One region of the Clostridium pacaense genome, then DNA from elsewhere that is predicted to be linked to it. Evidence: predicted binding sites of a transcription regulator. Region 1 holds the regulator's gene; the other holds the start of a gene.

Region 1 (7,575 bases):
GGACAGAACCGAGGCCGGAAAGGGAGCGCGGATAGCCGTCCCCGTATCCCACCGGGATGGTGGCCACGCGCATCTGCCTGTCAGCCACAAAGGTGCCTCCGTAGCTCACCGCATCCCCGGGTTCAATGGTCTTTATGTAGGTGATGAAGCTCTTAAGCTCCATGGCCGGCGTCAGCTTCACCGCATCCTTTCCCACCTCATCCGACGGATACAGGCCATAGATGGAAATGCCCGCCCGCACCATGTCAAGGCCGTTGGCCCCCAGCGACTCCACGATACCGGCGCTGTTGGAGCAATGCCTGATTGGGATGGTTATCCCTCTGCTGCCGAGCATTTCCACAAAATCATTATATTTCCCAAACTGCAGTCCATAGGTGGTCTTATCCGCCTCGTCTGCCCTTGCAAAATGTGTGAACATGCCCTCAATGCGGATTCCCTCCAGCATGTTGATCCTGTATACCATGTCAGCGGATTCCTGGTCCGGTTTCATGCCGATGCGGTTCATGCCCGTGTCCACTGCCAGATGGATATTGGCCTTCTTCCCCATGGCGGCTGCAACAGCCGACAGCTTTTGGGCCTCCCCGTAACGGAACATGGCCGGACGGATATCGTACTGAACCAGGTCCTCAAACCGGCTTTCATGGGTCACGCCCAGGACAAGGATCATCTTGCGTATGCCGTGGCGGCGCAGGATGATGCCTTCGTCCACGGATGCCACGGCATATCCGTCCACATACGGGTCAATGGTCCTGGCAACCGGCACTGCGCCATGTCCGTAACCGTCTGTCTTGACCACGCCGATCATGGACGTGGAAGCCGGGAGGTTTGCCTTCATGGCCTCCATATTGGCAGCCACCGCATCCAGATGGATGGCCGCATATACCCTGCTGTATGGTTTCATTTTATCTGCCTCCTGTTTTGTCTCATTCCATCGCGGGCTCCATAGCCCTCCCGATTGCATGTGCCAGATCCGATGCCAGAAGGCTGTGCTGCCCTGTCTGCCTGGCTGCCGCCTCTCCTGCCCTGCCGTGAAGGTAGACCCCCATCAGGGCGGCCTGTTCTTCCTCCATGCCAATGGCCGCGAGGCCTGCGATGATACCCGTAAGGACATCGCCGGAACCGGCCTTGGCCATGGCGCTGTTGCCGCTGGAATTAATGTAGAGCGTCCCGTCCTTGCCTGCCACCACCGTGGCAGCATCCTTAAGCACGCAGGTAATGCCGTACCGCCCCGCATATTCCAGCGCTGCCCCGGCCAGATTCTCCTTGATGGCATCGATGCCCTCCCCTGTCAGCCTGGCCATCTCCCCAAGATGGGGGGTGATTATGATGTTTTCCGTGTAGTAGGTGGTCAGGTACGGATGCCCGGCTATGGCATTGAGGCCGTCCGCATCAATGATCACAGGCACAAAGGCGCTGGTCAGTATATCCTCCACCAGGTATTCCACATATGGTTCGCTGCCAAGTCCCGGCCCCAGCACCACCACATCCGCCCAGTTCATCTGCTCCTCAATCATGCGCTTGAACTCTTCCCTGCCCGAAACCAGCTGGTCCGCCGTGTAGGTGACGATGATGGCTTCCGGCAGGCGTTCCTGAAGGATCTGGCGGTTTTCCTCCACGGTCAGGAGCTTAACCAGCCCGGCGCCGGTGCGGTAGGCAGCCAGGGCGCTGAGGTATGCGGCGCCGCACATGTTCCGCGACCCTGCTGCAATCAGCACCTTCCCAAAGGTTCCCTTATTGGAATAGGCGGGCCGGCCTGGAATAAGAGCCAGATCCTCCGGCCCGTAGGTGAAGGCGTATCCACACCCTTCCTCTGCCTCCGCCACGGCCCCAAGGGCTGTTTCCGGGAATCCGATATCGCATACCTTTACCCTGCCCGCGTATTCCCTGCCCGGATAAAGGGCTGTTCCGGTCTTCTCCCAGCCAAAGGTGACAGTGACATCCGCCTTCAGCGCAATGCCCATGACAGCCCCCGTGTCCCCATGGATTCCCGAGGGAACATCCACCGCGATGGTATGGGGAATCCTCTTTTCAGACAGCATTTCCATGCACTGTCTGTACTCCCCCTCGATGGGACGGCTTAAGCCCACGCCGAATACCGCGTCAATGAGAAGGCAGCACTCCCCATCCACTGCCCCGGTCCAGGGCCTGACCTCCATGCCCAGCCTGCGCGCAATGGATACCTGGGCCTTAAACTCCTCTGTCCCCTTTTCCAGGTTCCCCACCACGTAAATACAAGCCTGATATCCTTTCAGATAAAGCATCCTGGCCGCCGCCACGCCGTCCGCCCCGTTGTTGCCGGTGCCGCACACCGCCCAGACAGCATCCCTCTGTCCGGCCAGGGCCTCTGCCTCTTCTGCCACCCAAAGGGCCGCCCGTTCCATCAGGACCATGGACGGTATGCCTATGGTATGGATGGTATGGGCGTCCACCGCCTTCATCTGTTTTGCCGTTACCAGTGTTCTCATCCGCATTTACCTCCTGTAAAAAGCAAAGGCCGGCAAGCATAAAGAATGGCTCCTTTGCTTGCCGGCTGATTCTTACTTTGATGCTTTTCCCTCTTCCGTCTTCTGGTCGTACATGCTGCATACCCTGTATGACAGGCGCATCAGACTTTCAGACAGATGGACATTCTCCACTACCACATCATCCGGAACCACCAGATCAGTATGGGCAAAGTTCCAGATTGCCTTGATACCGGCCTGGACAAGACGGTCTGCAATCTCAGGCGCCTTTGTCTTTGGAATGGTCAGGGCCGCTATCTGAATCTCATTCTCCTTGATGTAGTGCTCCAGATCATCCACGGAGCGGATCTCAATCCCGCGGATTACCAGGCCAATCAGCTTGGGGTTAATGTCAAACATGCCCTTGATGACAAATCCACGCCTTTCGAAATTCGTATAGTTTGCAATGGCCTGCCCCAGATTGCCAGCCCCGATGATGATCAGGTTGTGCTGCTGGTCAATCCCTAAAATCTTTGCTATCTCGGCATACAGGTACTTGACGTTATAACCGTATCCCTGCTGGCCGAATCCTCCAAAATTATTAAGGTCCTGACGGATCTGTGATGCCGTTACTTTCATCCTGGCGCTAAGTTCATTGGAAGAGATGCGTTCCACACCCTCCTCAATCAGTTCACCCAGGTAGCGGTAATAGCGGGGCAATCTTGAAATTACCGCCTTTGATATCTCTTTGCGTTCCATTGTGTTCCACCTTCCCCTTACGCGTTTCTATAAATACCTAATGGTTCTATTATAAACAAGTGTCAAAAAAATGTCAAACACGTTTCAGTATGTTCTTGAAAAAATTTTCCTATTATATTATACTGGTGAAAGTATAATGTGGAAATCCCGGCGGTCTGGAGCCTTGAAAAACAGGCGGTATATGCGGGTTTCCTTCCCATATAAGCGCGTAAAGACAGCGCCCCGGTTCCCCGCCCGGATGGGGCGCCGGTGTACAATGCAAAGGAGTTTAACCATGATTTTATCATGCAGCAATATAACCAAGTCCTTCGGTGACAAACATATCTTAAAGCAGGTTTCCTTCCACCTGGAAGACCACGAAAAGGCGGCCATTGTGGGCATTAACGGCGCAGGCAAGACCACCCTTCTGAAAATCATCATCGGCGAACTGGCTGCAGACGAGGGCGTTGTGGCCCTCAGCAAGGGCTCCACCATAGGTTATCTGGCGCAGCACCAGGACCTGGACAGCGAAAGCACGATTTACGAAGCCCTTCTGGAGGTAAAGCGCCCGGTCATACAGATGGAGGAGCGGATCCGCAGCCTGGAGCTTAAGATGCATTCCGCCTCAGGCGATGCCCTGGAAGCCATGCTGGCGGAATACAGCCGCTTAAACCATGCCTTTGAACTGGCCAATGGCTATGCTTATAAAAGCGAGGTCACGGGCGTATTAAAAGGCCTTGGATTCAGCGAGGACGAATTTACCAAGCCCATCAACACCCTTTCCGGCGGTCAGAAAACCCGTGTCTCCCTGGGCAAGCTCCTGCTCACCAAGCCGGACGTACTGCTGCTTGACGAGCCGACCAACCACCTGGACATGGAGTCCATTGCCTGGCTGGAAACCTATTTGAAGGGTTATTCAGGCAGCGTGATCATCGTTGCCCATGACCGTTATTTCCTGGACCGTGTGGTTTCCAAGATTGTGGAGCTGGATAACGGCATCGGGACCATGTTCTCAGGCAATTATTCCGCCTACAGCGACAAGAAAGCCATGCTCCGGGATGCCAAAATCAGGGCATATCTAAACCAGCAGCAGGAAATCAAGCATCAGGAAGCAGTCATCACCAAGCTTAAATCCTTTAACCGTGAAAAGTCCATCCGGCGTGCAGAGAGCCGTGAAAAGATGCTGGATAAGATTGAGCGGCTGGATAAACCGGTGGAAATTGACGATTCCATGGATATACGGCTGGAGCCGGATGTAATCAGCGGCAATGATGTGCTGACGGTCAGGGAATTAAGCAAATCCTTTGACGCCCAGACCCTTTTTTCCCACGTGGATTTTGATATCAAACGCGGGGAACGGGTGGCTATCATAGGCAACAACGGAACCGGCAAGACCACCCTGTTAAAAATCATCAACGGCCTCCTGGAGGCTGACAGCGGCGAAATCCGCCTGGGTTCCAAGGTGCACATCGGTTATTACGACCAGGAACACCAGGTCCTGCACATGGACAAGACATTGTTTGAGGAGATACAGGATACCTATCCTGACATGAATAATACCCAGATCCGCAATACCCTGGCCTCCTTCCTGTTCACGGGCGATGATGTGTTCAAGCTGATCCGGGACTTAAGCGGCGGGGAACGCGGACGCGTGTCCCTGGCCAAGCTCATGCTCTCCGACGCCAACTTCCTTTTACTGGATGAGCCTACCAACCATCTGGACATCACGTCCAAGGAGATACTGGAAAGCGCCCTCTGCCGCTATACGGGCACCGTGCTTTATGTGTCCCATGACCGTTATTTCATCAACCGCACCGCCACCAGGATACTGGACCTGACCAGCCAGTCCCTGATTAATTATATCGGCAACTACGATTATTACCTTGAGAAGAAGGATGACGTGGAAGCAGCATTCGCAGCAAGGAATGCTGCGGGCCAGGCGCCTGCGGGAACGCCGGACAGGGATCTGGCCTCCTCTTCTGCCAGCGATATAAAGCTGGACTGGAAGGCCCGGAAGGAAGAACAGGCGCGCATACGCAAGCGCCAGAACGAACTGAAGAAAACAGAGGATTCCATCCATGCCCTGGAAACCAGGGACAGTGAGATTGACGGGCTGCTTTCCCTGGAAGAGGTCTACACCGATGTGGACAGGCTGATGGAACTGAACAGGGAAAAGGAAGAAATTGCCCGGCAGCTAGAAGAACTGTATGAGCGATGGGAAGAACTGGCTGAGGATTGATGGTTTCTGAGTGGATGAAAGGAGTAAATGCATGAAATTAAAACGGATCCTGGCCCTGACCGGAGCCTTGCTTCTTGTGGCGCTGTTTGTACTGGCCATTATCCTGGCCGTGACAGGCGCCCCAAAGAATTACCTGATGGCCGTGATTTTCTCCATGGTGTTCATACCCATCATCATGTTTGCCATGGGACTGATGACACGTGTCTTAAAGCCTTCCGAACCAGTGGATATGGAAGCGCTGAAGGCGGAGGCGGAAAAAGCCGGTATGGCCGGTACACAGGCCGGCGGACGGACAGCCCATGACAAAGCGGAGGATAAAGGGGTTGGAAAGACCAAAGGCTGTGATAAAACATCCAGGCCATAGGCTGATGGGGATGACTTTGGGAATGGGATAATCTTGAGAATGGAATGATTTTGAGAATAGAATGAACTTAAGAATAGAATGAACTTAAGAATAGGATAAACTTAAGAATTGTAAATGCCGGGAAAGCTGTGTCCTACAGGTTTCCCGGCATTTTGTATCCTGGATACAAAATGGACATTCAAAAGGTAATCACTCATAAAACAGTATCGGCCAATAAACTGAAACAGGCAGATACCAAATATACCGCAAAGTGGGCGTAATCTGTCCTAAGGAGGTACCTTTGGTGGAATCCTCAGGACAGATAGAGGGAATGAATTTTCAAACACGCTCCAGAAAGGAATCCTGCTGCTTACAGGGAGATATCATATTCCAATTGTTAAAATAATAGAAACGTCCACAATTATGTGATATAATCTCCTACAACAACGGTGCGGACTCCATATATAAATGCATATTCAAAAAAACGAGGTGACATTTATGAGAGCAAATTTTGATGAGATTTCTATACAATACTGGCTTGATAACCGTAAATATATTCAAGCAAAATCATATTCCTGTTTTCACAATGGATATGTTTACGGCGATAATATGCAGTTTGATAAAATTAATTTTGTATTCGTGGCTGGCGATAATGAGATAATAATTGACGGGGAAAGTCCTCGAAAAACATATATTAAATTCGTTGAGGCTGCCTGTAATCAGTCCATTGAGATTATGAATGGATTCCTAACCGCAAAAGCAGATAAATTTAAAATTTATCCGGAAACAGTTGTCCATGGCTTTACAGCAGGGCAGAAAAACAGTACACGGATACAGGATGAGAACAGTGCAATCATTATTTCGGACAAAAAGTATTATGTTGCAAATAATTTAAAGATATGCGAATTTTTCAATGCGGCTGCCAGTGCCCTGACTGAAGAATACAGGAAAAAATGGTATATAAGGATCATCTGTAATGATAAGCACAGAAATACCCCCTTAAAGGCGGTAGATGAGCTTCAACCAGCAGAAACAAAACCGTATAGCAGTTTTAAATTACTCATTGATGATGAGGACACTCCCACCAAAAGGAAATCAGCGCCAAAACAGACCACAAGGCCATGTAAGACAGATTATATCACCCTGAATGAAAAGAAAAAAAGCATTGGCGATTTAGGAGAATATATTGTTATTGAGTTCGAAAAGAAAAAGTTACGTAATGTAGGGTTAGTGGAACTTGCGAAGCAAATTGAACATACATCACAGGAAGTGGGCGATAACGAAGGCTATGATATTAAATCCTTTACCGAACAAGGGGAACTATTATATATTGAGGTAAAGAGTACAGAACAGAACCATGACGGCGGTTTCTATATTTCCCAAAATGAAATCACTGTTGCCAATAAGATGCAGCAGCAAAAGAAAAACTACAGAATTTACAGACTATACAATATTAACAAGAGAAAAGGTGAGGCCCATTTAAAGATATATGAACCTCCATTTGATACCGGGCGGTATGTCATGAAAGTAATGTCCTGGTATATTGAAAACGAAATTTAACAAATTCTTAAAATCAAGTGGGTAATTGGGGAATTAAAATGATAAATGAACATGGACCTGTTGGAAGTCCTGCTGCGTCTTTACTGAATGGGTCTGCATAACAGGGAAACGGCATAGCCCGCAAAGCTATGCCGTTTTCCAGAAAATATTCCTGATACCGTCTTGTAGGTACCTTTCGATTTAAATGTCCTTTTCAGAATTTATTTTCGAACCCTTACTATACTTCCCGAAGCGGCTTGCGCATGATAATGTCA
Region 2 (7,575 bases), on a different contig from region 1:
ATGGCTTCCACCAGCTTATCGCACACGCCGTTGGCGCTCATCTCAGGCTTTAAGTCGTAGGTGGCAACTTCCTTTGGTGAGGGAACCAGGATACGGTCCTCGCCTTTGTTAGGTTCCTCCACACCGCCGTTAAAGAAGAAGGTAACGTGGGCATACTTCTCAGTCTCGGCAATCCTTACCTGGGTCTTGCCATGGGCTGCCAGGAATTCGCCGAAGGTGTTGGTGATGCTCTCCTTCCTGAATGCAACCAGCTTGTTTTCAATGGTTTCATCATAATCGGTAAAGCATACGAACACAAGGTCCAGCTTCTTATCCCTTGCAAAGCCGTCAAAGGACGTATCGCAGAATGCGCGGGTGATTTCCCTTGCGCGGTCCGGGCGGAAGTTGTAGAATATGACGGAATCCCCGTCCTTAATGGTGGCGGTTGGCTTACCGTCCTTTTCAACCACGAAAGGTATCACGAACTCGTCTGCCTTGCCATCATCATAGGATGCCTGGATTCCTCCGGTGGCGCTTGCGGCCCGGTTTCCCTCGCCCTTTGTCAGCGCATTGTAGGCCAGTTCCACACGGTCCCATCTCTTGTCACGGTCCATGGCATAGTAACGTCCCATAACGGATGCCACTTCGCCCACGCCGATTTCCTTCATCTTGGCTTCCAGATCAGCTACGAATCCCTTGCCGGATTCCGGAGGGGTGTCGCGGCCGTCCAGGAAACAGTGTACATACACCTTGTCAAGGCCATTCCTCTTAGCCAGTTCCAGAAGGCCGTAGATATGGGTGTTGTGGCTGTGGACACCTCCGTCGGACACAAGGCCGAACATATGAAGGGCAGTGCCGTTCTTCTTGCAGTTTTCCACTGCGGCAAGGAATTCAGGCACCTGGAAAAAGTCACCGTCCTGGATGGACTTGGTGATCCTGGTCAGTTCCTGGTAAACAATGCGGCCTGCTCCCATGTTAAGATGGCCCACCTCAGAGTTGCCCATCTGTCCTTCCGGAAGTCCCACTGCCATCCCGCTGGCCTCGCCCTTAACAAAGGGGCACTGGCTCATCAGCTGGTCCATGACAGGGGTCCTGCCCTCGCACACAGCATTGTGGTCGCAGTTGCTGTTAAGGCCGTAGCCGTCAAGTATCATTAATACTGTTGGTCTCTTGCTCATATTTAAAAATCTCCTTTTTTTCATTGCTGTCAAAGAGAATGATGCCCTGCAGTCAGCTTCTCCGGCCGCAGGGCAAATACATTGCTTGCTTATTACTTATTGTAGTTCACAATTTTCCCAAAATCCGGTTTGAGGGAAGCGCCGCCTACCAGACCGCCGTCAATGTCGGCCTGTGCGAACAGCTCCGGCGCTGAGGATGCGGATACAGAACCGCCGTACTGGATACGGATGGCTTCTGCCGTGGCCTCGTCATAAATCTCACCGATGCAGACGCGGATGGCTGCGCATACTTCCTCAGCCTGCTCCGTGGTTGCTACCTTGCCTGTGCCGATTGCCCAGATTGGCTCATATGCGATGACAGCAGTCTTAGCCTGGTCAGCCGTTACATTCAGGAAAGCAATCTTAATCTGCTGGCGGATCCAGTCAATGGTGATGCCCTGCTCCCTCTGGGTTAAGGACTCGCCGCAGCAGACAATCGGGGTGATGCCGTGCTCAAATGCCTTCAGCACTTTCTTATTCACGGTCTCGTCTGTCTCAGCAAAATATTCGCGTCTCTCGGAATGTCCGATGATTACATACTTTACGCCTGCGTCCGTGAGCATGTTAGGGGCAATCTCGCCTGTGTAAGCGCCCTTTTCCTCGTAATACATGTTCTCCGCGCCGATGCAGATATTGCTTCCCTTGGCAGCTTCCATAGCCGGAATGATGTCGATTGCGGGTACGCAGAATACTACGTCCACATCGTCATTTGCTACCAATGGTTTTAACTCGTTAACCAGGGCAACTGCCTCTGATGGTGTCATGTTCATCTTCCAGTTGCCTGCAATAATTTTCTTTCTTGCCATGATGGTTCCCCTCTCCTTACACTGAGCGCTTGGCGCCCGTCCTTCAGGCACTTATGTGCAAAAGCGCTTTGTCATATAAACTGTCCTGTTATTTGTTGTCTGCTGCCGCAACGCCTGGCAGTTCCTTGCCCTCTAAGAATTCCAGGGAAGCGCCGCCGCCAGTGGAAATGTGTGTCATCTTGTCGGCAAAGCCCAGTCTCTTAACAGCATTCACGGAATCGCCGCCGCCGATGACAGTGGTTGCATCTGTCAGTTCAGCAACCGCACGGCAGATTTCCAGTGTACCTTCTGCAAAGTTGGAGAATTCGAATACGCCCATGGGTCCGTTCCATACAACGGTCTTGGCGCCCTTTAAGGCATCCTTGTAAAGAGCAATTGTCTTAGGTCCGATATCAAATCCTGACCAGCCGGCATCAATCACATCCACTACCTTATGCTCTGTGTCATTGGAAAATTCCTTGCCCTCTACATGGTCAACAGGAAGCAGCAGCTTAACGCCCTTCTCCTCTGCCTTCTTAACCATCTGAAGCGCGTAATCCAGCTTATCAGCCTCACACAGGGAGTTGCCGATCTCCTGGCCCTGTGCCTTGGCAAAGGTGTAAGCCATGCCGCCGCCGATGATCAGGGTGTCAACCTTGTCAAGGAGGTTGTTGATTACGTTAATCTTGTCAGAAACCTTTGCACCGCCTAAGATGGCCACGAATGGGCGGACCGGGTTCTCAACTGCCTGTCCTAAGAACTTAATCTCCTTCTCCATCAGGTAGCCAACCACGTTCTCCTTGGTGTATCTTGTGACACCTACATTGGAGCAGTGCGCCCTGTGGGCGGTACCGAATGCATCATTTACAAAAATGCCGTCGCACAGGTCAGCCAGTTCCTTGGCATAGGCTTCCGTAGCAGCATCGCCATCCTTGAACTTGGTCTCTTCAATCCTGTAACGTGTATTCTGAAGCAGAAGAACCTCGCCGTCCTTTAATTCAGCGGCAACCTTCTGTGTCTCAGGTCCGGTAACCTTGGCATCATCCACAAACTTAACTTCAACGCCCAGTCTCTCGCTGAGGGCCGGGGCAACCGGTGCAAGACTCATCTCAGGTACAGGCTCGCCCTTTGGCTTGCCCAGATGGGAACACAGGATAACCTTTGCGCCCTGGTCAAGAAGCTTCTTGATGGTTGGGATGGCACCGTCGATACGGTTGTAGTTCTGGATGACACCTTCCTTTAACGGCACGTTGAAATCGCAGCGCACCAGTACCTTCTTGCCCTGTAAATCCTTTAAATCATCTACTGTTTTCTTATTTAACATTGTATTAATCCCCTTTCAGAGTCTTAAGATTCCATGCAGGAACCCCTGCGCAAAAAAGGGTCCGGTCCAAACGACCGGACCCCTCATGAGTCAACTTATTGCTTCAATTAGCCAAGCTCAGCAAAGTACTTAATGGTCCTGACCATCTGGCTTGTGTAGGAGTTCTCGTTGTCATACCATGAAACAACCTGAACCTCATACAGATCATCAGCAATCTGAGCTACCATGGTCTGGGTTGCATCGAACAGGGAGCCGAATCTCATACCGATTACGTCGGAAGAAACAATGGCATCCTCGTTGTATCCGAAGGACTCAGAAGCAGCAGCCTTCATAGCGGCATTGATGTCTTCCTTGGTAACGCCAGCCTTCTTAACAACAGCTGTAAGGATTGTGGTGGAACCGGTCGGTACCGGAACACGCTGTGCGGAACCGATTAACTTGCCGTTCAGCTCTGGGATAACCAGGCCGATAGCCTTAGCAGCGCCGGTGGAGTTAGGAACGATGTTGGCTGCGCCGGCTCTTGCCCTTCTTAAATCACCTTTTCTGTGTGGTCCGTCCAGAATCATCTGATCGCCTGTGTAAGCGTGGATGGTGGACATGATACCGCTCTGGATAGGAGCGTAATCATTCAGTGCCTTAGCCATAGGAGCCAGGCAGTTGGTTGTACAGGAAGCAGCGGAGATGATCTTGTCATCAGCTGTCAGTACGTTCTCGTTAACACTGTATACGATAGTAGGAAGGTCATTGCCTGCTGGAGCAGAAATAACAACTTTCTTAGCGCCTGCATCGATGTGTGCCTGTGCTTTGTCCTTGGAGCAGTAGAAGCCTGTGCACTCCAGAACTACGTCAACACCAATCTGGCCCCATGGAAGGTCAGCAGCCTTTGGCTCCTTGTAGATGGTAATCTTCTTGCCATCAACAGTAATGGAATCCTCACCAGCCTCTACAGTATGAAGGCCCTGTCCATAAACACCAGCGTATCCGCCCTGTGCTGTATCATACTTTAAGAGATGAGCTAACATCTTAGGATCGGTTAAGTCATTGATTGCTACTACATCGTAACCTTCTGCTCCGAACATCTGACGGAAAGCCAGACGTCCAATACGTCCAAAACCATTAATTGCTACTTTTACTGCCATGATTCAATTCCTCCTAGTTTGTTAAAAATTATATTATTGTTAAATAATAATCAACCTTCTTACATTGTAATCAATTTCTCTGGAAATGGCAAGTCCTTTTTTCAATTTTTCGCAGGACAGGCTTTTTCTGGAAATTTCTTTCATCCCCTTGGTGATTATGTCCAAATGAATGCTTAGTCCTCATTATACCACAAATCTTCACACCTTTATACATCTAAATTATTATTATTATTGGCTTCTATTTTGGGAACTTTCTGTTATAATGAACCTGTTGAATGATTTGACCACAAGGAGAAACATTTATGATTAACGACTGTCATCTGCATACTGCATTTTCCGGTGATTCAGATACGCCTGTGCGCAGGCAGATAGAAAAGGCCATGGAACTTGGCATGAAGGAAATCTGCATCACGGACCACCATGATTATGATTCGGGGTTCTGTGACACGGATTTTAACCTGGACATTCCCTCTTACCTCTCTGCCATGAAGGCATTCCAGGCTGAATATGAGGGGCGTATCCGTATTAATATAGGGGTGGAGCTTGGGCTTCAGAACCATTTGGATGGATATCTCCATGAGTTTATCCGTGAACACGGCTCCAGCTTTGATTTCATCATTGGCTCCAGCCACTTCGTTTCCGGCATGGATCCCTATGAACTAAGCTACTGGGAGCATTACGGCGAGGAGCGCGGTCTGGAGGAATTTTTCAAGGTATCCTTAGAGCGCGCCAGGAACCTATATGATGTGTTTGATTCCTTTGGACACCTGGATTACATTGTCCGCTACGCGCCTCACCAGAACGCTTCCTATTCTTATGAGCGCTTCAGCCAGTGGATTGACCCCATCCTTATGGAGCTTATCGAACATGGCAAAGGGCTGGAGTGCAATACCGGGGGCCTCCGGTACGGCCTTGCACAGCCCAATCCCTCCCGCAGGATATTAAAGCGCTACCGGGAACTGGGCGGCGAAATCATCACCATCGGCTCCGATGCCCATACCCCGGACTATCTGGGCTACGGGTTCCAGGAATGCCGCCGCTTCCTCTTAAGGTGCGGGTTCCGCTATTATACCATGTTCCATGGACGCAAGCCTGAGTTCCTCCCATTATGAACCTTCCATTTCCTGAAAGCCCTGAACCGTATTGATTCCTATGTATTCCAGCGGCCGTCCTCTCCTGCCGGCGGCCGGGTATCCGGTTTGGGGCCGTTCCTACAGCTCCTTCATGGCAGCATCCACATCTTTTTTGAACTGTACCCATGCATCTTCATTGTCCACATAGTACTTGGGGCAAAGCTTGCCATTGATGTCATAGTGGCGGACCACGTCCTTCGACCCCAGCTTAAGTTCCCTGCACAGCCAGGCCGTCAGGTTCACCACGGATTCATAGGTTGCGTCATTGAACCTGCCTGTCTCATCCGGGTGGCAGACTTCAATGGAAATAGTATCGTCATTGCGCGGGGCATTGCCATAGGCGATTTCCGTGACCGGGATACACTGGATGACCTCCCCCTCCAGGCCCACCACAAAGTGGCTGCTGGTGGATGTACCGCTCTTCTGCGGGTCCTGGTCCGCCAGGCTGTCGAAATAATCCCTGTTGTTCTTTGCCGTACTTCCCGGATTGGCCACATAGTGGATTACGATATTATTAATCCGTTTCCGGCTCACATCCGGCCTTGAGAAAATGTTCTTCCTGATGAATTCCTGTTTTACCCATTCCGGGACCTCCACTGACTTCAGGTCAATGGTGTAAGGTCTCTCCCGGCCCCACAGATAATAACCGCCGCCCAGGCCCGCGCCAATCCCAAGGACCAGCACAAGCAGGAGTGCGATGAAAGGAACACCTTTCCTTCTGCCACCGCTGCCCCGGGCTGCCTTTCCCGCCGGATGCGGGTAGGATTCCCCTGGCCCGTCAACCGGGTGGAGCGTGACTTCACGCGGCGCGGATTCAAGCGGCAGCTGTCCGGCCCGCTGATTCCTGGATTTGGGCGTCCTGGTTTCCGTCAGCCCTGGTTCCCGTCTCCTGCCCGCTTCCCCTGCCTGGGCCGGTCTTCCCTGCCTGGAGCGGACCTCCTCTGCTCCCCTGCCTCCTTTTGCCCTGGAACGTCCATGTCCCTGGGTTCCGGCCTGTGCCCCGCTGCCATCCGTGACATTCACACTGCTGCGCTGGCGCGGCACACGGCCCAGACCTTCATCCATACTGCCCGCGCTGCTGCGCCGCCCTGACACGCCGCCCAGACCTTCATCCGTACTGCCCGCGCTGCTGCGCCGTCCCGGCACACGGCCCATTCCTTCATCCATACCGCCCGCGCTGCTGCGCCGTCCTGGCATGCCGCCCGGGCCTTCATCCATACCGCCCGCGCTGCTGCGCCGCGCCGGCGTCCCGCCTGTATAGGAAGCGCCGACCGGCCTTTCCCTGGGTCTTTCCTTTCCCGAAGCAGTCCTGTTCCCCGGCTCCAGGGGTACCTGGCGGATATCTTCCATTTCCTTATTTAAATCCATATCCTTTGTATGATCTTCCCTCATCTACCGTACACCTTTCATAAGATTCCTTTTAACAATATAGCATTTTTCACATTAAATTACAATGAATGTTGCATTTCTGATTTCTTACGATAAAATGTTTAAATGGATGCAACTTTACAGAATCCTCAAACGTCTAACAGACAGAACCAAATGAAAGGAGGATGCATTGCATGGGCTTTCAGAACAATACGGCGGAGACGGAACAGATCCTCACTGATAACTATGAGCGTTATTACCGCCTTGCATATAGCTATATGCGCAATGAAGATGATGCCCTGGATGTGGTCCAGGAAAGCGCCTACCGGGCAATCAGGGACTGCAGAAAGGTCAGGAATAAAGACTACCTGTCCACATGGATTTACAGGATCGTAGTCAACACCGCCCTGGATATGCTGCGCAGGAAAAAGAAGGAAACAACCACAGAGGAACTGCCGGAGATACCGGTGGAGGACCAGTACCGGGACCTGGAGCTGCGGACTGTATTAAACCAGCTGGATGACAAGAGCAGGACCATAATCCTGCTGCGGTACTTTGAAGATTTAAAGCTGGAGGATATTGCGGATATTGTAGGCGACAATTTAAACACAGTAAAAGCCAGATTATACA

Evidence for each region. The regulator Rex, encoded in region 1, represses fermentation and respiration genes when NADH is low (regulators of the CRP and FNR family bind a similar motif). The targets are predictions, from matches to a motif close to ATTGTTAANNNNTTAACAAT.
Region 2: a site for Rex is predicted at 4,480-4,499, ahead of gap (type I glyceraldehyde-3-phosphate dehydrogenase). Genes of this name have one in related genera too.

The regions. Positions count from the first base shown of each region.
Region 1 covers NZ_JAJFEB020000001.1:402,145-409,719, forward strand. Annotated here, with positions in the region: gene alr (alanine racemase) at 1-901, opposite strand, end outside; gene LK536_RS31550 (NAD(P)H-hydrate dehydratase) at 924-2,465, opposite strand; gene LK536_RS31555 (redox-sensing transcriptional repressor Rex) at 2,538-3,200, opposite strand; gene abc-f (ribosomal protection-like ABC-F family protein) at 3,475-5,418, shown strand; gene LK536_RS31565 (hypothetical protein) at 5,450-5,782, shown strand; gene LK536_RS31570 (protein NO VEIN domain-containing protein) at 6,260-7,321, shown strand; gene LK536_RS31575 (adenylosuccinate synthase) at 7,539-7,575, opposite strand, start outside.
Region 2 covers NZ_JAJFEB020000023.1:52,798-60,372, reverse strand. Annotated here, with positions in the region: gene gpmI (2,3-bisphosphoglycerate-independent phosphoglycerate mutase) at 1-1,157, opposite strand, end outside; gene tpiA (triose-phosphate isomerase) at 1,250-2,002, opposite strand; gene LK536_RS54240 (phosphoglycerate kinase) at 2,091-3,305, opposite strand; gene gap (type I glyceraldehyde-3-phosphate dehydrogenase) at 3,413-4,444, opposite strand; gene LK536_RS54230 (histidinol-phosphatase HisJ family protein) at 4,747-5,556, shown strand; gene LK536_RS54225 (peptidoglycan recognition protein family protein) at 5,656-6,969, opposite strand; gene LK536_RS54220 (RNA polymerase sigma factor) at 7,140-7,575, shown strand, end outside.